2 linked regions of the Caballeronia sp. TF1N1 genome follow. Each later gene encodes a partner of the first gene's protein in a complex. Links are inferred from orthologs where the notes say so. Each region holds a gene or a part of one and is shown on either strand. Other genes may lie near its edges. The genes, in order: LDZ28_RS03165 and smc.

The links.
Region 2: the proteins of LDZ28_RS03165 (region 1) and smc are in contact, whole or in part, in a crystal structure (PDB 3ZGX), measured with the Bacillus subtilis proteins. The link is inferred for Caballeronia sp. TF1N1 from one-to-one orthologs.

What each region holds. Positions count from the first base shown.
Region 1 is NZ_CP084626.1:678,003-688,571, reverse strand. What follows is about bases 4,631-7,364. They hold LDZ28_RS03165 (ScpA family protein), read left to right. Parts: upstream 4,631-5,471; coding sequence 5,472-6,257; downstream 6,258-7,364. Other genes in these bases: panD (aspartate 1-decarboxylase), read left to right, coding at 7,179-7,364; panC (pantoate--beta-alanine ligase), read left to right, coding at 6,324-7,157; LDZ28_RS03170 (DUF3460 family protein), read left to right, coding at 5,167-5,355; LDZ28_RS03175 (autotransporter assembly complex family protein), read right to left, coding at 4,631-4,678. Outside these bases: LDZ28_RS03180 (translocation/assembly module TamB domain-containing protein), read right to left, coding at 1-2,920; more of LDZ28_RS03175, read right to left, coding at 2,936-4,630; more of panD, read left to right, coding at 7,365-7,565; LDZ28_RS03150 (ParA family protein), read right to left, coding at 7,617-8,243; LDZ28_RS03145 (PaaI family thioesterase), read left to right, coding at 8,437-8,853; LDZ28_RS03140 (TonB-dependent siderophore receptor), read right to left, coding at 8,902-10,569. UniProt on the Bacillus subtilis protein: Participates in chromosomal partition during cell division. May act via the formation of a condensin-like complex containing Smc and ScpB that pull DNA away from mid-cell into both cell halves.
Region 2 is NZ_CP084626.1:1,258,878-1,270,823, forward strand. What follows is about bases 4,561-8,671. They hold smc (chromosome segregation protein SMC), read left to right. Parts: upstream 4,561-4,955; coding sequence 4,956-8,471; downstream 8,472-8,671. Other genes in these bases: LDZ28_RS05840 (DMT family transporter), read left to right, coding at 4,561-4,820; LDZ28_RS05850 (cell division protein ZipA C-terminal FtsZ-binding domain-containing protein), read left to right, coding at 8,645-8,671. Outside these bases: dapE (succinyl-diaminopimelate desuccinylase), read right to left, coding at 1-1,002; LDZ28_RS05825 (ArsC family reductase), read right to left, coding at 1,098-1,457; dapD (2,3,4,5-tetrahydropyridine-2,6-dicarboxylate N-succinyltransferase), read right to left, coding at 1,460-2,287; dapC (succinyldiaminopimelate transaminase), read right to left, coding at 2,331-3,581; more of LDZ28_RS05840, read left to right, coding at 3,861-4,560; more of LDZ28_RS05850, read left to right, coding at 8,672-9,889; NAD-dependent DNA ligase LigA, read left to right, coding at 10,094-11,946. UniProt on the Bacillus subtilis protein: Required for chromosome condensation and partitioning.

The sequences.
Region 1 (10,569 bases):
ACAGATTCGGCTTGGCGACGATCCCCGCGATGCTCAACTTGAGCGCAAGCTTGCCGCCCAGCAGATAGCTCGGGCCGAGCAGCCCGCCGGTGGTGCGCAGTTCGGGGATATTCGCGTTGATCGCGCCGGAGAGCGGCGCTTCGTCGACCACGGTCAGCATGCCGTCGCGATTGGCGAGCGGCGTGTGCGCGTTGGCATCGATCACGCCGATGCGCGTCGCCTGCGCGCGCAGCGTCGCGTTGAGCGTATTGCCGTTGGAGAAATCGGCGCGCGCCGAGATGTCGTTGATGCCGAGCGCCGAGACGCCACGGGTGCCTTCCACGGTCACATCGCCGCTGCGGCGCTTGAGCTGCGCATAGCCGGTCGCCGTGGCGCCGAGCGAGAAGTTCCAGTCGCCATCGAAGACGAGGTCGGTGCGGATCGGTGGCTCCTCGCCCGTCATTTCCTGACGCACGGCCAGAAGCCGCGGCACCGAGAGATTCGTCAACGTTCCGGCCGACTGGATGCGGCCGTGATCGAGCGCGAACGACTTGAGATTGAGCGCCGCGCCTTCCGCGACGAGCCGCGTCGCGCCGAGCACGAGCCTGGCCGGACCGTAGCTCACGGTGAGCGGCTGTTCGAGATTGACCGACGGCGTGCCCTTGTTGGTGAGCTTCGTGATCGTGCCGTCCCAATGCGGGCCGTCGGCGGCATCGGTGAACTTGCCGTTCGCGCCGAGCGCGAGATTCACCGGCTGCCCCTGAACCTTGCCGGTCGCGGTCACGTCGAGCGTGTGATGCATGCGTGTGCCGTTGAGGTTCGCATCGAGCGTGGCGACTTCGATGCCCGAGGTGCTCGCATCGCGCGCTTTCAGCGTGAAGACGAGCGCGCCGTTCGAGCCATCGCGAATGTCCGCGCGACCTTCCGCATGACCGACGCGGTTCGCGCCGAACACGACGCCATCGGCCTGATAATTCGCCGCCACGTTCGGATGCGCAATCGAGCCGGTCAGATCGCCGTCCGCCTTCACCGTCCCCGCGAGACCGAAGCCGAGGCGCTCGAGTTGCGGCGCATCGACGCGAAAACGCAGCCGGTCGCCGGGCGCGCCGAAACTGCCGTTCAGATCGACATCGTTGCCCGCGACAGACAACTTGGCCGCGCTTGGCAAGAGCCGCATGCCCGCCAGTTGCACCGTGCCTTCGCCGGTGAGCGGCAAGTTGTCGTACATGCTGTCGGCGAGTTTGAAGGTCGCCTTGGTGGTGAGTTCGGGCGCGAGTCTGCCGGATGCGGCCAGCGTGCCGTTCACGCGCGCCTCGATCGCGCGCGCGGGCGCGGCGGGCTTCTTCTGCGTGCCTTTCCTGACGGGCGCGGGCTTCGGCTGAAGCAACTGCTGCGTGAGCAGAAGCGGATTGAAGTCGATGAATTTCGCCTTCAGGTCATAGCTCGAATTCGTATCTTTCTTGAGCACACCGTTCGCTTCGACGCGACCCTTGCCGACGGTCAGCTTGACTTCGTCGAGCGCGGTCTGCTTCGGGTCGAGCTTCACCTTGGCTTGCGCGCGGATCGCCGCTTTCGGATCGTTCAGGTCGGCGGCGATGGTTTGCGTATCGCCCGCGAGCACGACGCTGATCGGCCCGGAGAAATCGGTCGGACGCACGCTCGCTTCGATTGCGTTGAGGTCGAGCTTCGCCACCTTGAGGTCGAACTTGCCGTCGCCGCCCTTGAGCGAGCCGCCACCCGTCACGGTCGCGTCTTTCACGAGACGCACGTTGAGATCGGTGATGCTTTGCGCGGAGGCATCGAGCCGCACGTTGGCGTGCGCGTCGATGAGCGGCAGCAGCTTTTTGTCGATGGCGCCTGGCTTCGCGTTGACGATCGACACCGGCCCGCTCACCACGAAGCCCGGCGCGTTCTCGACCGGCTTCACTTCGGCGCTCACGGCGAGGTCGGCGAACGGCGCGCCCGGGCTGAACGCCTGCGGATTGACGTGATCGACATTGACGATGGCAAGCTTGAGCGGCACGTCGCCGAACGGCAGCGCTTCGACATGCGCACGGCCGTTGAGCTTCATGCCGCTGGCGTCGATATCGGCAATGAGGTCTTCCAGCGAGCCCGATAACCGCGCGCCCACCTGCACCGCTTCGCCGTTTAGCTTGCCGGTGTAGCCGGCATCGCCGGAAAGCGGGAACGGACGCGCGCCGCCGTCGAGTTTCGCGGATGCCGTCACCGCGCCGAACGGCGTGTCGAGCCGCTGCACCGTCGCCTGATGATGCTGCCCGTCGCTGCCGCCGTTAAAGAGCAGGCGCGAGAATTCGGTGGTCGTCGCACCCTGATGCAACCGCAGCTTTTCCACGCTCAGGTCGCGGATGGCAAGCTGGATCGGCAGGCGCAAATCCTTCGGCAATTCCGTTTTCGTCGACTTTTCTTGCGAAGGCGCGATGCGCGCGTCGATGGTGCCGACATGCAGATAATCGATGGTAAAGCGCAGCGGCTCGCGCGTGAGCGCCCAGCGTCCCGAAACGCTGTCGACCGCTATGTCCGTGCCCTTGCCGTCGGGACTCTTCCAGTGGACATCGCGCAGACTCACGCCGGTGGCGATAGCGCCGCCATCGAGCTTGCCGGTCAGCTGACCCTTGAGCAGCGATGTCGCCGCCTGCCACGCGTAACGCGTGCCGCGCTCGGTGTTGAGCACGAACAACACGGTGCCGATGGCAAGCACGACGATCAGAACGATGACCAGTGCGAGCACGCCCAACCAGCGCATGAAACGCCTGAAGCCGCCGCGGCGCGGCTTTTTATCGTCGCCGGAACCGCCGCTGCCGCCGTTATTGCCGCCGCCCGCGTCAGCATCGGACGCAACGACGCCGCCCGCCTCATCCCAACGCGGCTCGTCCTTGCTTCCTTGTGCGCTCGATTCCGTCATGCCCTTGATATCCACCATCGCTCGTGCGCCCGTTCAGAACGCAATGCCGAGCGTCAGATACGGCTTGATGCTCTTGTTCTTGAGCCCGTAGGCCACGTCCACGTTGACCGGCCCGACCGGACTGCGCCAGCGCGCGCCGACGCCCACGCCCGGCTGGAAGACGCGCTCGCTCCAGGTATCCGTCGCGGTACCGATGTCGAAGAACACCGCGCCGCCCCAATCGTGCGTGAACCAGTGCTGATACTCGCTGCTGCCCGTCACCATGTACTTGGTCGGCAAGATCGATCCCGCCACATTGTTGCCGATACTCAGATAGCTATAACCGCGCACCGAATTCGCGCCGCCCGCGCGAAACAGCAGGGACGCCGGCACGCCGCTCGACGGCCCGCTCGTGAACACGCCGCCGAATTCCGCGCGAAACACGAAGAGATCGTTCTTCGTGATCGGCAGATACTGCAGCGCGTTGGTGTAGAGACGCGCAAAGGTCTGATCGGTCATCAAGCCTTTCACCGCGAAGCTTGCTTCCGCGCGAATGATGTTGCCGCGACGCGGGAACAGCGGATCGTCGACATCGCGGCGCACCCACGTCCACGCGGGCACGAGCGCGCGCGCCGTCGACGGATTCGGCTCGTTCTGCGTGATGCGGTCGTCGTAGAAAGCGAGCGAATACGTCGTGTCGATGTTCTGCGTCGAACGCGAGCGCTGCACACCCACGCGTCCGCTATAAATCTTCGTGCTCGATACGTCGGTTATGGTGTAGGAGCCGAACACCGCGTTGACCCAGCCGCGCGAATCGGGCGGCATCGCGAGTTGCACGCGGCCGTACTGCTGCGTCTGATCGAGCCGGCCGGAAATGGTGAACGGATAGGCCGCGTTGAACGTATTCAGATAGCTGTAGGCGCCCTGCACGTGAAAGCCGGTATCGGTCGCATAACCCACACCGTAGCGAATGCTGTTGTACGGATACTCGCTCACCTTCAGATGCACCGGCGTTTCGAGCGGCTTGTTGACGTCGTTGTCCGCGTCGATGGCTACGCTCGCGTAATACGGCGTGTTCTGCACCTGGCGTTGCAGTTCGTTCACGCGCGAGACGTCGTAGATTTCGCCCGGATGAATCGGGTTCACGTTGTCGATGATCTTTTCCGGATAGCGCTTCGTGCCGCTGATATCGAGCTTGCCGAATGTGAAGGTCGGACCGCTGTCGAAGGTCACGGAGAGATCGGCGAGGTGCGCGCGCGGATTGATGCGCGCCTGCGAGCGCACGATTTTCGCGCCGAGATAGCGCCGCGACTGGAGCGCGCGCAACGCGGCGTTCTTGGCGTCGTCCCACGCGCCTTGCGAGAACGGATCGCCTTCGTTCACTGAAAACGCGAAACGCGCGGCGTTCTCCTGATTGCGGTCTTCGGTCGTCACCGCGCCCGTGAAATGCAGTTGCACGGAGGCGATCTTCGTTTGCGGACCTGGATCGACGCTGACGGTCACCTTGCGCTTGTCGCCATCGGTCGTCACGTCGGTGCGCACGACCGGCGTGAAATAGCCTTCGGTCGCGACGAGGTCGCGCACGTCCTTCGGCGCGGCGGTGACGAGGAACTGGAACTGGTCGTCGCTGACGTCGTCGCGCTTGGCGAAGCGCGACAGATCGAGATGGTCCTTCAGCAGCTTCTTGACGCTGCGCGGCGCATCGATGTCGATGTCGTACTTGGCGAACGCAGGCCAAGCGGCCGCCAGGAGCGCACATGCCACGAAGCTGCGCAGGGCAGCCGGCAAGCGCTTCATTCCGGGCGACGTGGACGTCGCCATGTGCGGCCGTTTCGGCGGACAGGCGCGCAACGCGCGCAGCGGATCAAACGAACGCCCCGCCAAACGTGACCTCCGGCATCTGGATGAATGAGACTGAAAGATGAACCTCGAACGCGCGGCTGCAATGCGATGAGCCGGTCACGGCGCGCAGGCGCTATTTCACCACAGCTTCGCATGGGAACCGAGCACGGATGTGCAACGGCGGCTTGCGGCGGTGTGGTTTGCCGCGTGCCGTCCGCGGACCGCTGCCGGGCGCGCTGTCGTGCGGTTTTGGACGGTCAGACGCTCGCGGGGTTCCGCGGGTTCCAATAATCGCTTACGTGGCAGCCCCAAGTCCCATGCGTTACCGCTTCACGCTTGCTGTAAAATCCTGGAGATCGAACCCAGTGCCGCGCGGCATCGGCGCCAGCAAAGGCTGCCGGGCGCGTCGTCCCTATTCACCGCATCGAGCCAACGGAAAACCGATCATGTACCAGTCGGACATCACCCAGTTCATCAATCAGTTGAAAAGCCAGAAGCCGACGCTCGAAGACGAACAGCGTCGCGGCCGCGCGCTCCTGTGGGACAAGCAGCCGGTCGACCTCGACGAACGCGAACGCCAGCAAAAGGCGCGCGTGAACCAGACGCCATACGTCTACTACCAGAACTTCTGAACGTGAGTACAGCCGGCCGCGAGCCGCAGTCGCCCCGCCGTCAGGCCCCGGACGACTCGCGAGATGAACGGGCCGCCGCGCTCGCCAAGCCTGCGACCGACTCGACGCCCGACACCATCGACGGCGTCGCTTTCGCGCATCTCTACGGCGAGCCGCTCTGGAAGCTGCCAACGGATCTATACATTCCGCCGGACGCGCTCGAAATCTTTCTCGAAGCGTTCGAAGGCCCGCTCGACCTGCTGCTCTACCTCATCCGCAAGCAAAATTTCAACGTGCTCGACATTCCGATGGCGGATGTCACCGCGCAATATCTCGGCTATGTCGATCAGATTCGCGAGTCGAATCTCGAACTCGCGTCGGAATATCTGCTGATGGCGGCCATGCTCATCGAGATCAAGTCGCGCATGCTGCTGCCGGTCAAGAAGGCCGACACCGGCGAGGACGCCGAAGACCCGCGCGCCGAACTCGTGCGCCGCTTGCTGGAATACGAGCAGATGAAGCTCGCCGCGCAACGTATCGACCAGTTGCCGCAACTCGGCCGCGACTTCCTGCGCGCGGACGTCTATATCGAGCAGGCGTCGACGCAACGCTTCCCCGACGTCGACATGAACGACCTGCGCTCCGCCTGGGCCGATGTCATCAAGCGCGCGAAGCTCGTTCAGCATCACCGGATTTCGCGGGAAGAACTCTCGGTGCGCGAGCATATGAGCGTAATCCTGCGGCGCCTGCAGCATGCGCGCTTCATGGAGTTCTCCGAGCTATTCGATCCCACGCGCGGCGTACCGGTGGTCGTGGTGAACTTCATCGCCATGCTGGAGTTGTCGCGCGAATCGCTGATCGAAATCACTCAGGCCGAGCCTTTTGCGCCCATTTACGTGAGACTCGCGTACTCTCCCGCTTAAAAGCATTTTCTCTACCCTTGCCTCGGTGCGGCCTGTTGCTGCCGCCCGCCAGGAGACACCCGCTCGATGAAAGTCATCAGCTCAATTCACGAACTGCGCGATCAGTTGCGCGGTCAGAACCGCACCGCCTTCGTCCCGACGATGGGCAACCTCCACGAAGGCCATCTTTCGCTCATGCGGCTTGCGCGCCAGCATGGCGATCCGGTGGTCGCGAGCATCTTCGTGAACCGGCTGCAATTCGGGCCGAACGAAGACTTCGACAAATATCCGCGCACGCTGCTGGACGACATCGAAAAGCTGCAGTCGGAGAACGTCTACGTGCTGTTCGCGCCGACCGAAGTGGATATGTATCCGGAGCCGCAGCAGTATCGCGTGCATCCGCCGCATAACCTCGGCGACATTCTCGAAGGCGAATTCCGCCCCGGCTTCTTCACCGGCGTGTGCACGGTCGTGATGAAGCTGATGTCGTGCGTGCAGCCGCGCGTCGCGGTGTTCGGCAAGAAGGATTATCAGCAACTGATGATCGTGCGGCAGATGTGCCACCAGTTCGCGCTGCCCACGGAGATCATCGCCGCCGAAACGGTGCGCGAGGAAAACGGTCTCGCGCTGTCATCGCGCAATCGCTTTCTGTCGGCCGCCGAGCACGCCGAAGCGCCGCAACTCGCGCTGCAGTTGAATCGCGTGCGCGAAGCCGTGCTCTCGGGCGAGAAAGATCTGGCCGCGCTCGAACGCACGGCCATGAACGCGCTCGCCGAACGCGGCTGGAAACCCGACTACATCAGCGTGCGCAAGCGCGTCGACCTGCTCGCGCCGGGCGAAGCGGATGCGAGCGCGCCGCTCGTCGTGCTGGCGGCGGCGAAGCTCGGCAACACCCGTCTCATCGACAATCTGGAAATCTGAAGTAAAGGAACCACACGCATCATGCAGCGCACCATGCTCAAATCGAAGATCCACCGCGCGACGGTCACGCATTGCGAGCTTCACTACGAAGGCTCGTGCGCAATCGACGAGGATCTGCTCGAAGCGGCGAATCTGCTGGAGAACGAGCAGATCGACATCTGGAACGTGAACAACGGCGAGCGCCTGACCACTTATGCCATCAAGGGCGAGCGCGGCAGCGGCATGATCTCGCTGAACGGCTCGGCGGCGCGGCGCGCGCAGTTGGGCGACCTCGTGATCATTGCGGCTTTCGCGGCTGTCGACGAAAAAGAGATCGCGGCGGGCTGGAAGCCGGACCTCGTCTTCGTCGATGAAGCGAACCGCATCAAGGGCAACCGCGATCACGTGCCGACGCAGAACTGGACCTGATCGTCCGAGTTCATCCGCGACTTGGCCGGCGCTCCGAAAGGACCGCCGACCTTATTTTTTGCTGACCCATTCGATGATGGGTTGCCACTGCTCCAGGTCCTTCTCCACGCGGCTTTTGGCGACGTCCCAGATCGTGAGTCCGTGCGCGGCGAGTTGCACGTAGTTTTGCGTGTCGCGTAAAAAGCCGAGCACGGGCAAGTCGAGACTTTCCACGAAACGATGCAGCTGTTCCGCCGAGCGCGTACGCGCGTCCACCCGCATGCCGACGACGCCGACCTGGATCGCGCCCTTTCGCACCGCCTTTTCCTTCGCGAGTTTCGACAGAAAGTCTTGCGTGGCGAGGATGTCGAACATCGACGGTTGCAGCGGCACGATCACCTTGTCGGCAATATCCAGCGCGAGCGCGAGCCGGTTGCCGTGGACTCCGGCGGGCGTATCGACGACGGCTTTTTCCAGGCCCTTGGGCGGCTTGGCGGGCGCGTCGACGTCGAGATTCCATTCTTCGATTCTTGGCAGCGTGTCCGGACGCAGCGAAAGCCACGCGTGCGAGGAGCGCTGCTTGTCCAGATCGGCGAGCGCGACCCACTCGCCGTTTGCCGCGAAACACCCGGCCAGATTGGTTGCGAGCGTGCTTTTCCCGACGCCGCCCTTCGGATTTGCCACCACGATCACGGTCATGAATTGTCCAGAAGATTGTTCGACGCGCTTGATTTCGACGCCCTTCGCCGGGATACGCCTGCGCGCGGTTTCGTTTTAGGAACCGATACATGATTTCGAGCCGTTGATATTATCGGCAAAACGGCGCTCACGCGAAGCGCTGGCCGAACGGACTACCCTTTCCTTTTCTTCCCCTCTCTTCTAAACGACCGCCATGCCCCTTCGTTCCGATGTGACGCTCGACTTTCTTCGCAACCGTCAGAAGGGCCGTCTGCCCGAGTTGCTCGGCGTGCAACTGATTTCACTCGAAGAAGGCGCGTTGACGGGCGAACTCGTCATCCGGCCTGAGTTACTCGCGCCCAATGGCTTTCTGCATGCGGCAACGGTCGTCGGCCTGGCGGATACCTGTTGCGGATACGCGTGCATCGCTCATTTACCGGAGAACGCGCAGAATTTCACGACGCTCGAATTGAAGAGCAATCACGTGTCGACGGCGCGTGAAGGGAAGATCATCGCGCGGGCGACGGCCGTGCATGCCGGACGAAGCACGCAGGTGTGGGATGCAAGCGTCACCAATGGCGAAGGAAAGCTGATCGCCATGTTCCGGTGTACGCAGATGATTCTTTATTGACGGAAAAGCCGGACAGCGGCGCGACTGTCCCGGCTTTTCAAGTCGCGATCAGAAATCGACTTGCGCGGAAATCAGCAAGGTCCGCGGCGCGGCGTTGGTCACGTAGGTGCCCTGCTGCATCCAGTACCGGCTGCCGAAGAGATTCTCGACGTTGGCGCGAAACACGACGTCCTTCTTCGCGATGCGCATTCCGTAACGCACGCCGACGTCGTAACGCGTCCACGACGGCAAGCGCAAGGTATCGCTCGAATCGTAGTACTGCGCGCCCGTATGGATGATCCGCCCGTTGACGCTCAGGCCCGGCACCCACGGCAAGTCGTAATCCGCGCCGAGGTTGAAGGCGAACTTGGGCACGCCGCCCGGATCGTTGCCGTCCTGCGTGCCGCCCGCCGTGCCTGAAACCTTCGGATCGTAGAACGTCGCGCTCGCCATCAGGCGCAGACTGCGGAACACTTCGCCGTAAGCAGCCAGTTCGAGACCGCGCACGCGCGTCTTGCCGTTGTAGCCGTAGAAATTCGTGATGGGATCGGTGACGGCGTTGGGCTGCGAGATCTGAAACACCGAAACCGATGTCAGCACGCGGCCCCAATCCGCCTTCACGCCCGCTTCGTATTGGTTCGACTTGTACGGCGCAAACGCCTGGCCCGCGTTCGCGGTGCCCGCCGGCGCCGTGCCGCCATTCGAAAGACCCGACGTGAAGTTGCCGTACACGGAAACATTCGAAAGCGGCTTGATTACGATGCCCGCGAGCGGCGAGATCGCCTGCTGGTCGAGCGAGCTTTGCTGCGCGCCCGTGGTCGGATCGTAATTGTCCTGGCCGATCGTCTGACGACGGAAACCGCCCGTCAGCAGCACGCGGTCGTTGAAGAACGACATCGTATCGATGACCTGCTGACTGTTCAGGCGCGTCTGGCTGCTGCGCTGCATGTCGCCGCGCGGGGTATCGACGGGTGCGAGGGGCGACGGCGAATAGAGATTGGACGCCACCGCGGTCGATCCCAGCGCGTAGAAGTAGCCGATCTCCTGATTCAGGCTCGTCACGCCCGTGACCAGCGTGTGCTTGACGCCGAAGGTATCGAAGTGAAAGCGCAGGCCCGCATCGACGGTCTTGGTGCGCGTGTACTGGTCGTAATAGCCGTTATAGGCGCTGAACTCGCCCGCCGCCGTCATGCCCGCCGCATACGGGAAGTTCTGCTGCGACGTGCCGTAATGCTCTCCCGCCGCGCCGTACACGGTCACGTACTGGTTGATGTCGTACTCGGCGCGCGTCATGACGGCCGAATCGCGCAGCTTGAGCTTCGAGCCGGGATAGAGATTGTTGTATGCCGAAGGCACGGCGGGCACGGCGGTCGCGGTGCCGAAACCGATCTGCGAGCGGTACTCGTCGGTGTTCTCGGAGACGTTGTAGGCGTCGAACGACCAGCGCAACTGTTTGCCGCGATAGTCGAGGCCAATCGCGCTGTCGCCCTGCAATTGGTTGCCGTGCGCAATGCCGGTCTGCCCGTCCTTGATCTGGCCGTTGAAGCGCACGCCCCACTGGCCTTCATCGCCGAAGCGGCGGCCGATATCGGCGGCAAATCCGAACTGGCTCTTCGATTGATACAACGCGGTGAGACGCGTGAGCGGGGTATCGTCGGCGCGCTTGGTGACGATGTTGATCGCGCCGCCGACGCTGCCGCCCGGTCCCATGCCGTACATGAGCGATCCCGGGCCTTG
Region 2 (11,946 bases), 580 kb from region 1 along the record:
GATGAAGCGCCCGTCCGACGTGCCGCCCGTGGTCGACAGTTCCGTCGCCACGCCGGTTTCGTCGCGGATCGCTTTTTCGAGCGCCTCGGAGAGTTCGCCGCGCGGCGTCAAAAAGGGCAGGCCGCTCACGGTCCAGGTCAGGTCGTAATCGAGGCCGTGCTTGTCGAGAATGGCTTGCACGCGGCTTTGCAGACCTTCGACCGTGCTCGCGGTCGAGAAGCGGAAGTTGAACATCAGGTCCGCGTGGCCGGGAATGATGTTGGTCGCGCCCGTGCCGGAATGCAGGTTCGAGACTTGCCACGTGGTCGGCGGAAAGTATTCGTTGCCGTCGTCCCAGCGCTCCGCCACGAGTTCGGCAAGCGCCGGTGCGAGCGCATGCACCGGATTTTTCGCGAGATGCGGATACGCGATATGCCCTTGCACGCCCTTGACGAAGAGCTTGCCCGTCATCGAGCCGCGCCGGCCGTTCTTGACCATGTCGCCGAGCGTGGCGTTCGAAGTCGGCTCGCCGACGATGCAGTAATCGAGTCGCTCGCCGCGCGCCTTCAAGGCTTCGACAACCTTCACGGTGCCGTCGGTGGCGGGGCCTTCTTCGTCGCTCGTGATGAGAAAGGCGAGCGAGCCGCGATGCAGCGGATGGTTCGCGACGAACTCTTCGCTCGATACGACGAACGCCGCAAGCGAGGCCTTCATGTCCGCCGCGCCGCGCCCGTAGAGCTTGCCGTCGCGCTGCGCCGGGGCGAACGGCGGCGAGGTCCATTGTTCGAGCGGGCCGGTGGGCACGACATCGGTGTGGCCGGCGAAGGCAAGCAGCTTGCCTTGCGATCCGTCCGTGCCGCGCTTGACCGCCCACAGGTTCGTGACGCCGCCCGAGGCGATGGTTTCGCAGTGAAAGCCGATCGCGGCGAGGCGTTCGATCATCAGCGCCTGACAATGCTGGTCGTCGGGCGTGACGGACGCGCGTTCGATCAATGCTTCGGTGAGGGATAAGGTGCCGGACATGGTGTCTTGACGTTGATGCGATAAAAAATGCCGGCGCAGGGGGCCGGCACTCGTGGCGCGTCAGTGACTCGGAAGAGCGAAGTCACCGCACGGGATCATGCGAAGATCGTCTCGTACTGCTCGGCCGAAAAGCCGAGCGTCTTCACGCGCCCGTTCACGACGACGACCGGCCGCTTGATGATCGACGGCTTGTGGATCATGAGCGCAATGGCGCCCGAGGTGGTATCCGCTTCGGCCTTGTGCACGTCCGACAGCCCGCGCCAGGTCGTGCCGCGCTTGTTGATGAGCTGGTCGAGCGGCACGTCCTTCAGCCAGTCCTGCACCAGCGCGTTCGACACACCGGCTTTCTTGAAGTCGTGAAACTCGAACGGCACGCCATGTTCCTCCAGCCACACGCGTGCTTTCTTCACCGTGTCGCAATTGGGAATGCCGTACACGACCGTTGTCTTCGCCACGATCAGTCGCCTCGCAGCAGTTCGTTCAGGCCAACCTTGGCGCGCGTCTTGGCGTCGACCTTCTTGACGATGACCGCGCAATACAGGCTATGCGAACCGTCCTTCGAAGGCAGGTTGCCCGCGACCACCACCGAGCCCGCCGGAATGCGGCCGTAGCTCACCTGACCGGTTTCGCGGTCATAGATCTTGGTGCTCTGGCCGAGATACACGCCCATGGAAATGACCGAATTCTCCTCGACGATCACGCCTTCCACCACTTCCGAGCGCGCGCCGATGAAGCAGTTGTCCTCGATGATGACCGGATTCGCCTGTAACGGCTCCAGCACGCCGCCAATGCCTACGCCGCCCGACAGATGCACGTTCTTGCCGATCTGCGCGCACGAACCGACGGTGGCCCAGGTATCGACCATGGTGCCTTCATCGACGTAAGCGCCAATGTTGGTGTACGAGGGCATCAGCACTACGTTCTTCGCGATGAACGAGCCGCGCCGCGCGATGGCCGGCGGCACCACGCGGAAACCGCCTGCCGCGAAGTCTTCGGGCGTGTAGTTCGCGAACTTCGAGGGCACCTTGTCGTAGAACTGCGAGTAGCCGCCGGCGGGCATCGGCGCGTTGTCTTCGAGACGGAACGACAGCAGCACCGCCTTCTTCAGCCATTGATTCACGACCCAGTCGCCGTCGCGCTTTTCGGCGACACGCAACGCGCCCTTGTCCAGTTGTTCGATGGCATGGGCAACGGCTTCGCGGACTTCCGCGGGCGCGGCCTTGGGCGACAGTTCAGCGCGGTTTTCCCAGGCTTGATCGATGATGCTCTGAAGTTGTTGCGACATAGTTGGTATCGAGGATGATGGAGAGATGGACTGGCCGCGCCCGTCACGGCGAAGCGGGTGCCGTGACCGGCGACAGCGTGCGGCAGAATTCGACGATGCGGCGGGCGCCTTCGACACATTCCTCGACGCCGGCGACGAGCGCGATGCGCACGAAGCCTTCGCCCGGATTCGTGCCGTGCGCCGTGCGGGCGAGAAAGGACCCCGGCAGGACCGTCACATTATAGTCGGCGTACAGACGCGCGGCGAACTCGGTATCCGTGAGACCGGTCTTGGCGACGTTGGCCCACAAATAGAACGCGGCGTCGGGCAGACGCACGTCGAGCACCTCGGCGAGCATGGGCGTGACGGTTTCGAACTTCCGCAGATACTTCGCGCGATTGTCGCGAACGTGCGTTTCATCCTGCCACGCGACCACGCTCGCTTTCTGAAACACCGTCGAAAGCGCCGCGCCATGATAGGTGCGATACAGCAGGAAACTTTTGAGGATAGCGGCGTCGCCAGCGACGAAGCCCGAGCGCATGCCGGGCACGTTCGAGCGCTTCGACAAGCTCGACAGCATGACGAGACGCTCGAAACCGCGATTCAGCTTGTGCGCGGCTTCGAGGCCGCCGAGCGGCGGGTTGGCTTCGTCGAAATAGATTTCCGAATAGCACTCGTCGGAGGCAATCACGAAGCCGTGCTTGTCCGACAGCGCGAAGAGTTCGCGCCAGTTGTCGAGCGTGAGCACGGCGCCTGTCGGATTGCCCGGCGAACACACGTAGAGCAGTTGCGTGCGCGCCCAGATTGCTTCGGGCACCGTCGAGTAATCGCACGCGAAGTTGCGCGACGGGTCGCTATTGACGAAGTAAGGCTCGGCGCCCGCGAGCAGCGCCGCGCCTTCGTAGATTTGATAGAACGGGTTCGGACAGAGTACGATGGGCGGCTCGCCCGATGCCGCCGCGTGACTCGCGCCGCGGCTGTCGACAACGGTCTGCGCCAGCGCGAACAAGGCTTCGCGCGAACCGGAAACGGGCAGCACTTCGGTGGCGGGATTGATCGAAGGCAGACCGTAGCGCGTCATCACCCACTTGGCGATGGCTTCGCGCAAGGGCGCGCTGCCGAGCGTTGCCGGATAGCTCGCCATGCCGTCGAGCGAATCGATGACGGCGTCGCGTATCAGCGCGGGCGTGGGATGCTTCGGCTCGCCAATACCGAAGCTGATCGGCGTGAATCCCGCGCGCGGCTCGATGCCCTGAAAAAGCAGACGCAGCTTTTCGAACGGATACGACTGAAGTTTCTGGAGTAGTGGATTCACGGCGTGACCGGTTTGCGGTTATGCGGTTAAGCGTCTGTACGTATGTATGAGCGAACGGCATCTGACGCATGCGTGCAGCGGGCTTGAAGAAGAGCTTCGTCGCGACACGACGAACACGCGAAATGCACACGCAAGAACAAGAGATTATAGCGCGCGGCCTTATGCCGGACGCGTTGCAGCAAAGGACAAACGAATAATGAGCCTCATGAAAGGCGCACTGGTACAGCCGGTTGATCACGATGAGATGCGCGCAATCGCGCAGCCGGCCGGAGTAACACGATGAGCAGCCGCTTCCACGACGCCGGCCCGACGCTCGCCATCATGATCGGCGCATCGGTCTGGGGCCTCGTGTGGTATCCCATGCGCATGCTCGCCGCCATGGGCCTTTCCGGCACCGCCGCCAGCGCAAGCACGAGCGCGGTCGCCTGTCTCTTCGTGCTGCTGTTCCGGCATCGCTCGATCAAGAGCCTTTCGTGGCATTGGCTGCTCTTCGCGCTTGGACTCGCGGCGGGCGTGACGAGCATCGGCTTCGTCTGGGGCGCTATTCACGGTCAGGTGATGCGCGTGCTGCTGCTGTTCTATCTCACGCCCGCCTGGACCGCGATCTTCGCGCACTTCATCCTGAAGGAACGCCTGACTCGCGTGGATGCCGCGCTGTCCTTGCTGTCGCTCGCGGGCGCGGTCACCATGCTGTGGTCGCCCGAACTCGGCCTGCCGTTGCCCGCCAATCTCGCGGAATGGGCGGGGCTCATGGGCGGCATGGGCTTTTCCATCAGCAACGTGCTGGTGGTGCGCATCACGCGCACGCTTCCTACGATGAAGCCGGAGATGCGCACGGCGGTGATCTTCGGCGGCGCGGCTATCGTCGCTTCGCTCGTCACCGTGTTCGAGCCGATGCCCGCGCCGCCTTCAGCCGCGCAATTGGGCACGGTCGCGTCGATCGTGCTGGGCCTCGGCGTCGTGCTCGCGGTGAACAACATGATCGTGCAGATCGGCCTGGCGCGCGTCCCCGCCAATCGCGCGTCGATCATCATGCTGTTCGAACTCGTCGTCACCGCGCTCTCGTCGTGGCTCTTCGCGCATGAAGTGCCGGGCCCGCGCGAATGGGCCGGCGGCGCGTGCATCGTGGCGGCTTGCGTGCTGTCGGCATGGGTGCATCGGCAGCGAAAAGAAGCCGCTGAAAATACATCGCGCGATGAAGGCGCAGGCAAAAAGAAATCGAGACGGGCGATGGTATGATGGTGACCGCTCGCCGGGTAGGGCTTTAAGCTCATGCCCGGGCCTCGACTGCCTTCAAGGCGAGCATGATCGACGGGCCGCTGTGCGGCCTGTCTGCTATTTACCTCCGTATTCATCTCAAACAGCGAAATCGCCGTGCGTCTGACCTCGATCAAACTCGCTGGCTTCAAGTCCTTCGTCGATCCCACGCATTTCCAGGTCCCCGGCCAGTTAGTCGGCGTGGTCGGTCCGAATGGCTGCGGCAAGTCAAACATCATCGATGCCGTGCGCTGGGTGCTCGGCGAATCGCGCGCGTCCGAACTGCGCGGCGAATCGATGCAGGACGTCATCTTCAACGGCTCCACGGCGCGCAAGCCGGGCAGCCGGGCAAGCGTCGAACTGATCTTCGATAACGGCGACGGCCGCGCCGCCGGGCAATGGAGCGCATACGGCGAGATCGCGGTCAAGCGCGTGCTCACGCGCGACGGCACCTCCAGCTACTACATCAACAACCTGCCCGCGCGACGCCGCGACATCCAGGACATCTTCCTCGGCACGGGCTTAGGTCCGCGTGCTTACGCGATCATCGGCCAGGGCATGATCGCGCGCATCATCGAGGCCAAGCCTGAAGAACTGCGCGTGTTTCTGGAAGAAGCCGCGGGCGTGTCGAAGTACAAGGAGCGCCGCCGCGAGACGGAGAATCGTCTGCACGATACACGCGAGAATCTGACGCGCGTGGAAGACATCGTCCGCGAGCTCGGCGCGAATCTCGAGAAGCTCGAAGCGCAGGCGGTCGTCGCGACGAAGTACAAGGATCTGCAGGCCGAAGGCGAGGAAAAGCAGCGCCTGTTGTGGCTTTTGCGCAAGAACGAAGCGGGCAACGAGGCCGAGCGGCAGCAACGCGCTATCCGCGACGCGCAGATCGAACTCGAAGCCCAGACCGCGCGTCTGCGCGAAGTGGAAGCGCAACTCGAGACGCTGCGTGTCGCGCACTACAGCGCGAGCGACGCCATGCAAGGCGCGCAAGGCGCGCTCTACGAAGCCAACGGCGAAGTGAGCCGGCTGGAAGCGGAGATTCGCTTCATCGTCGAATCGCGCAATCGCGTGCAGGCTCAGATCGCCGCGCTCAACGCGCAGCGCGAGCAATGGCAGATGCAGGCGCAAAAGGCGCGCGACGCAATCGACACGGCATCGGAAGCGCTCGCGGAAGGCGAAGAGAAAGCAGTCATCGCGCGGGAAAACGCTGCCGCAAAGCATGACGAACTGCCGGCGCTCGAAGCCCGCTGGCGCGACGCGCAGACGCATCTGAACGAAGAACGCGCTGGCATCGCGCGCGCGGAGCAGGCGTTGAAGCTCGAAGCGGCGCATCAGCGCAACGCGGATCAGCAGCTTCAGCAGTTGCAGCAGCGCGAGGAGCGGCTCAGGACCGAATCGAAAGGACTCGACGCACCCGACGAAGCGCAACTCGAAGAACTGCGCATGCAGCTCGCCGAGCATGAGGAAGTACAGAGCGAAGCGCAGGCGCGTCTCGCCGATGCGCAGGAAACCGTGCCGCGTCTGGATGCCGAGCGCCGCGCGGCGCAGGAGCGCGTACAGGCCGAAAGCGCGCAGAATCATCAGCTCGAAGCGCGGCTTGCTGCCTTGCGGCAGCTTCAGGAAAGCGTTCAGACCGAAGGCAAGATCCAGCCGTGGCTCGACAAGCACGAGCTCGGCGCGCTGCCGCGCCTCTGGAAGAAGCTGCATGTCGAAGCGGGCTGGGAAGCGGCGCTCGAATCGGTGCTGCGTGAGCGTCTGGCGGCGCTCGAAGTATCGAATCTGGACTGGGTCAAGGCTTTCGCCGCCGACGCGCCGCCCGCCAAGCTCGCGTTCTATTCGCCGCCCGTCGCCGGCAAGCCGCTCGACACGCCGCAAGGCTTGCGGCCATTGCTGTCGCTCGTGCGCATCGACGACCCGGGCTTGCGCGCGGTGCTGAACGAGTGGCTCGCCACGACCTTCATCGCCGACGACATCGGCCAGGCGCTCGCGGCGCGCACGCAATTGCCGGAAGGCGGCGCGTTCATCGTGAAGGCAGGGCATGTGGTGACGCGTGTCGGCGTGCAGCTGTACGCCGCCGATTCCGAGCAGTCGGGCATGCTCGCGCGTTCGCAGGATATCGAAAATCTCACGCGGCAAGTGCGCGCGCAGGCATTGCTCGCCGACGAAGCAAAGGCCAACGCGGTACGCGCAGAAGCCGCGCATACCCAAGGCTCGCAAACTCTTGCCGATGCCCGCGCCGCCGCTGAACGCGCGACGCAACGCGTCCACGCGCTGCAACTCGATGTGCTGAAGCTCGCGCAGGCGCATGAGCGCTACACGCAGCGCAGCACGCAGATTGGCGAGGAACTCGAGGAAATCGTCGGGCAGATCGAGGAACAACGCGCGCTGCGGGCCGAATCCGAGGCGGCGTTCGAACATCACGACACGGAGCTCGCGCAATTGCAGGCGCGCTTCGAAGACAACCAGATGGCGTTCGAAGCGCTCGACGAAACGCTCACGGCCGCCCGTCAGGAACTGCGCGAACTGGAACGCGCCGCGAGCGACGCGGGTTTCGCCGCGCGCGGTCTTGCCGCGAAGATCGAGGAATACAAGCGCAACATCGACACGGCGCACGACCAAAGCGAACGCGTGGCGGCATCGCTCGAAGATGCGCGCGCCGAACTCGAAACCATCAACGAACAGACGGCGCAGACGGGCTTGCAGGACGCGCTCGAAGTCCGCGCGGCACGCGAGGAAGCGCTGCACGCCGCGCGCGTCGAACTGGACGATCTGACGGCGCGTCTGCGTGCCTCCGACGAACAGCGGCTACTCGCCGAACGCTCGCTGCAGCCGCTGCGCGACCGCATCAACGAATTGCAGTTGAAGGAGCAGGCCGCGCGCATCAGTGGCGAACAGTTCGTCGAACAGTTGCAGGCAGCGGGCGTCGACGAAGCCGAACTGCAGGCGAAGCTCACGCCGGACATGAAGCCGTCGTATCTGCAAGGCGAAGTCACGCGTCTGAACAACGCGATCACAGCGCTTGGGCCGGTCAACATGGCGGCGCTCGAAGAGCTCGTCGCGGCCACCGAGCGCAAGCAGTTCCTCGACGCGCAATCGGCGGATCTGAACGACGCCATCGGTACGCTGGAAGATGCAATCCAGCGAATCGACCAGGAAACGCGCGCGCTATTGCAAGGCACGTTCGACGAAGTGAACCGACACTTCGGCGAACTGTTCCCGCGGCTGTTCGGCGGTGGCCAGGCCAAGCTCATCATGACGGGCGACGAAATCCTGGACGCTGGCGTACAGGTGATGGCGCAGCCGCCCGGCAAGAAGAATTCGACCATTCACTTGCTGTCAGGCGGCGAGAAAGCGCTCACCGCGACCGCGCTCGTGTTTGCGATGTTCCAGTTGAACCCGGCGCCGTTCTGTCTGCTAGACGAAGTGGACGCGCCGCTCGACGACGCCAACACGGAACGCTTCGCGAATCTCGTGCGCGCGATGTCGGTCAAGACGCAGTTCCTGTTCATCTCGCACAACAAGATCGCGATGGAAATGGCGCAGCAACTGATCGGCGTGACGATGCAGGAGCAGGGCGTATCGCGCATCGTCGCGGTGGACATGGAGTCGGCGGCGGGCTTCGCCCAAAACGGCTGAAGCGCGCGACGCAGCACCAGGATTTGAATGAGTGGCAGGCCGGACGCTGATCCGGCCAGGCGCGCAGGCGCGGAGTGGTGCGCAAAAGACCCGAGGCGTGATGCCGGAACGCGGTCCGATGCGTGCGACAGATCGCGCGGCGCTTCGTAACCCAAAAGAACGATGGAGCGTGCATGGACGAGTTGACACTCGGTTTGATCGGAGCAGGAGCCGTGGTGGTGGGCGGCGTGGTGGTGTACAACGCGTGGCAGAGCGCCAAGGTGCGCCGCAAGATGCCGCGTCCGATGCCCGACGAGGCAGCCGACGCGCTCGCGCGTCAAGAGACGGACGACGAGCAACCGTTTATCGAACCGGTGCGCCAGCCGCGTCGCGAGCCGGTTTCGAGCGAGAGCGAAGCGCGCGTCGAGCCGAGTTTTGGCGGCGTGAGCCTTGCGGCCGAGCCAGCGCCCGTCGCGCCCGCGCCTATCGCTCCGGCTGATACCGCCGTCGATCTGCAGGCTGAAGCCACCGCCGCCGATGAAGCGGAACTCGCGAGCATCGACGAAGACGGACGCAACGAGCCGACCTTGCCCGCCACGAACACCATTTCGTCGGCGCCGCCGGCGCTGGTCGATCGCCGCATCGATTGCGTCGTGCCGATTCGCCTTGGTGGACCCGTTGCGGGAGACCGCGTGTTGCCGCTGGCGCAGCGTCTGCGTCGCGCGGGCACCAAGCCCGTGACGATCGAAGGCAAGCCCGAGGGCGATTCGACCTGGGAATTGCTGCGCAACGGCGCGCGTTATGAAGAGTTGCGTGCCGCCGCGCAACTGGCAAACCGCAGTGGCCCGCTCAACGAACTCGAGTTTTCCGAATTCGTGACCGGCGTGCAGCGTCTGGCCGATGCGATCGACGGTTCGCCCGAGTTTCCGGACATGATGGAAACCGTGGGCATGGCGCGCGAGCTGGACGCCTTCGCCGCCCAGTGCGACGCGCAGCTCTCCATCAATATCCTGTCCGACGGTGCGCCGTGGTCGGCCAACTACGTGCAGGCGGTGGCCTCGCAAGACGGCCTTTTGCTCTCGCGCGACGGCACGCGTTTCGTGAAACTGGATGCGAAGCAGAACCCGGTTTTCATGCTCCTTTTCGGCGATACCAACTTCCTGCGTGACGACCTCACGTACAAGGGCGGCCAGATGATCACGCTGGTGCTCGACGTGCCGGTGGCGGACGAAGACATCCTGCCGTTCAGGCTCATGTGCGATTACGCCAAGTCGCTGTCCGAGCGTATCGGCGCGCGGGTCGTGGACGATCAGCGCCGGCCGTTGCCGGAATCCGCGTTGCTCAACATCGAAAAGCAGTTAATGACGCTGTACGCCAAGCTTGAGCAGGCGGGCATGCCAGCAGGCTCGCCGGCCACGCGGCGGCTCTTCAGCCAATAAGCGCGAGGTCTCACGGCGCGCTCGTCTTTTAGCGTGCAGCGGGCTTCGAAATTGCGCCCCCGACCGGGGCGCTTTCTTTTGCGCGCGCGGCATCGCACGTTTCGTCACATCCTGGCCGTTTGGCCGATGCCACGATTTACCGATCTTCTGAGACAATCGAACGGTCGTTGGCAGACTTAATTCACTTTCCCAAGTATTTGTCGCATGTCCGCTAAAACGAAAGCCGAATCCGCCGCTGCCAGAAAGTCGGGCGCAGCCGTCCCCAGTGCCGATCGTCCGGCCGAGCGCGCGGCGTGGTTGCGCTCGGAACTCGAACGCGCGAATTACGCCTACTACGTGCTCGACCAGCCGGATCTGCCCGACGCCGAATACGACACGCTCTTCAAGGAATTGCAGGGAATCGAGACGGACCGTCCCGATCTCGTCACGCCCGATTCGCCGACGCAACGCGTGGGCGGCAAGGCGGCGGAAGGTTTCGAGCCCGTGGTGCACGACGTGCCGATGCTTTCGCTCAACAACGGTTTCGCCGACGAAGACATCGCCGCGTTCGACAAGCGTGTGTCGGACGCGCTCGCGCACGCGCCGGTGCAATATGCGTGCGAACTGAAATTCGACGGCCTGGCCATTTCCCTGCGTTACGAGGATGGCCGCTTCGTGCAGGCGTCCACGCGCGGCGACGGCGCGACCGGCGAAGATGTGACGGCCAACGTGCGCACCATTCGCTCCATTCCGCTCACGCTCAAGGGCAAGCACGTGCCGAAGCGGCTCGACGTGCGCGGCGAAGCACTGATGTTCAAGCGCGACTTCGAACGGCTCAACGCACGTCAGCGCGATGCCGAGCAGCGCGAGTTCGCCAATCCGCGTAACGCCGCGGCGGGCAGTTTGCGTCAACTCGATCCGAAGATGACCGCGCAACGGCCGCTATCCTTTTTCGCGTATGGCATCGGCGTGCTCGAAGGCGCGGAGATGCCGGATACGCACGCCGGTCTGCTCGACTGGTACAAGGAAATGGGCTTGCCGGTGAATGCGGAACGCGGCGTGGTCGATGGCGCCGAGGGCCTGCTCGACTTTTTCCGCAAGACGGGCGAAAAGCGCGAGCAGCTGCCGTACGACATCGACGGCGTGGTCTACAAGGTCAACCGGCGCGACGAACAGGACAAGCTCGGCTTCGTTTCGCGCGCGCCGCGCTTTGCGCTCGCGCACAAGTTTCCGGCGCAGGAAGCGCTCACGCAGCTGCTGGCCATCGACGTGCAGGTGGGCCGCACGGGCGCCATCACGCCGGTTGCGCGCCTGGCGCCGGTCTTCGTCGGCGGCGCGACCGTCACGAATGCGACGCTGCATAACGAAGACGAAGTGCGCCGCAAGGACATCCGTATCGGCGACACGGTGACCGTGCGCCGTGCGGGCGACGTCATTCCCGAAGTGGTGGGCGCGATTCTCGACCGCCGTCCGGACGACGCGCGCGAGTTCGTCATGCCGACCGAGTGCCCGGTGTGCGGCTCGAAGATCGAACGTCTGCCCGACGAAGCCATTGCGCGGTGCACGGGCGGCCTTTTTTGTCCGGCGCAGCGCAAGCAGGCGCTGTGGCATTTCGCCCAGCGCCGTGCGCTCGATATCGACGGCCTCGGCGAGAAGATCATCGATCAACTGGTCGAAGAGAATCTCGTGCGCACACCCGCCGATCTCTTCAGCCTCGGTTTCTCGACGCTCGCCGCGCTCGACCGGTTCGCCGACAAATCCGCGCAGAACCTGCTCGATTCGCTCGACAAGGCGCGCCACACGACGCTCGCGCGTTTCATTTACGCGCTCGGCATCCGCCACGTGGGCGAGTCGACGGCAAAAGATCTGGCGAAGCATTTCGGCTCGCTCGACCCAATCATCGCCGCTTCGGTCGAGGAATTGCTGGAAGTGAACGATGTCGGGCCGGTCGTCGCCGAAGCCATCCATAATTTCTTCAGCGAAGAGCACAACCAGCACGTCATCGAACAATTGCGCATCAAGGTGTCGTGGCCGGAAGGCCCGCCCGCACCGAAAGCGCCGCTGGGCGTGCTGGCGGG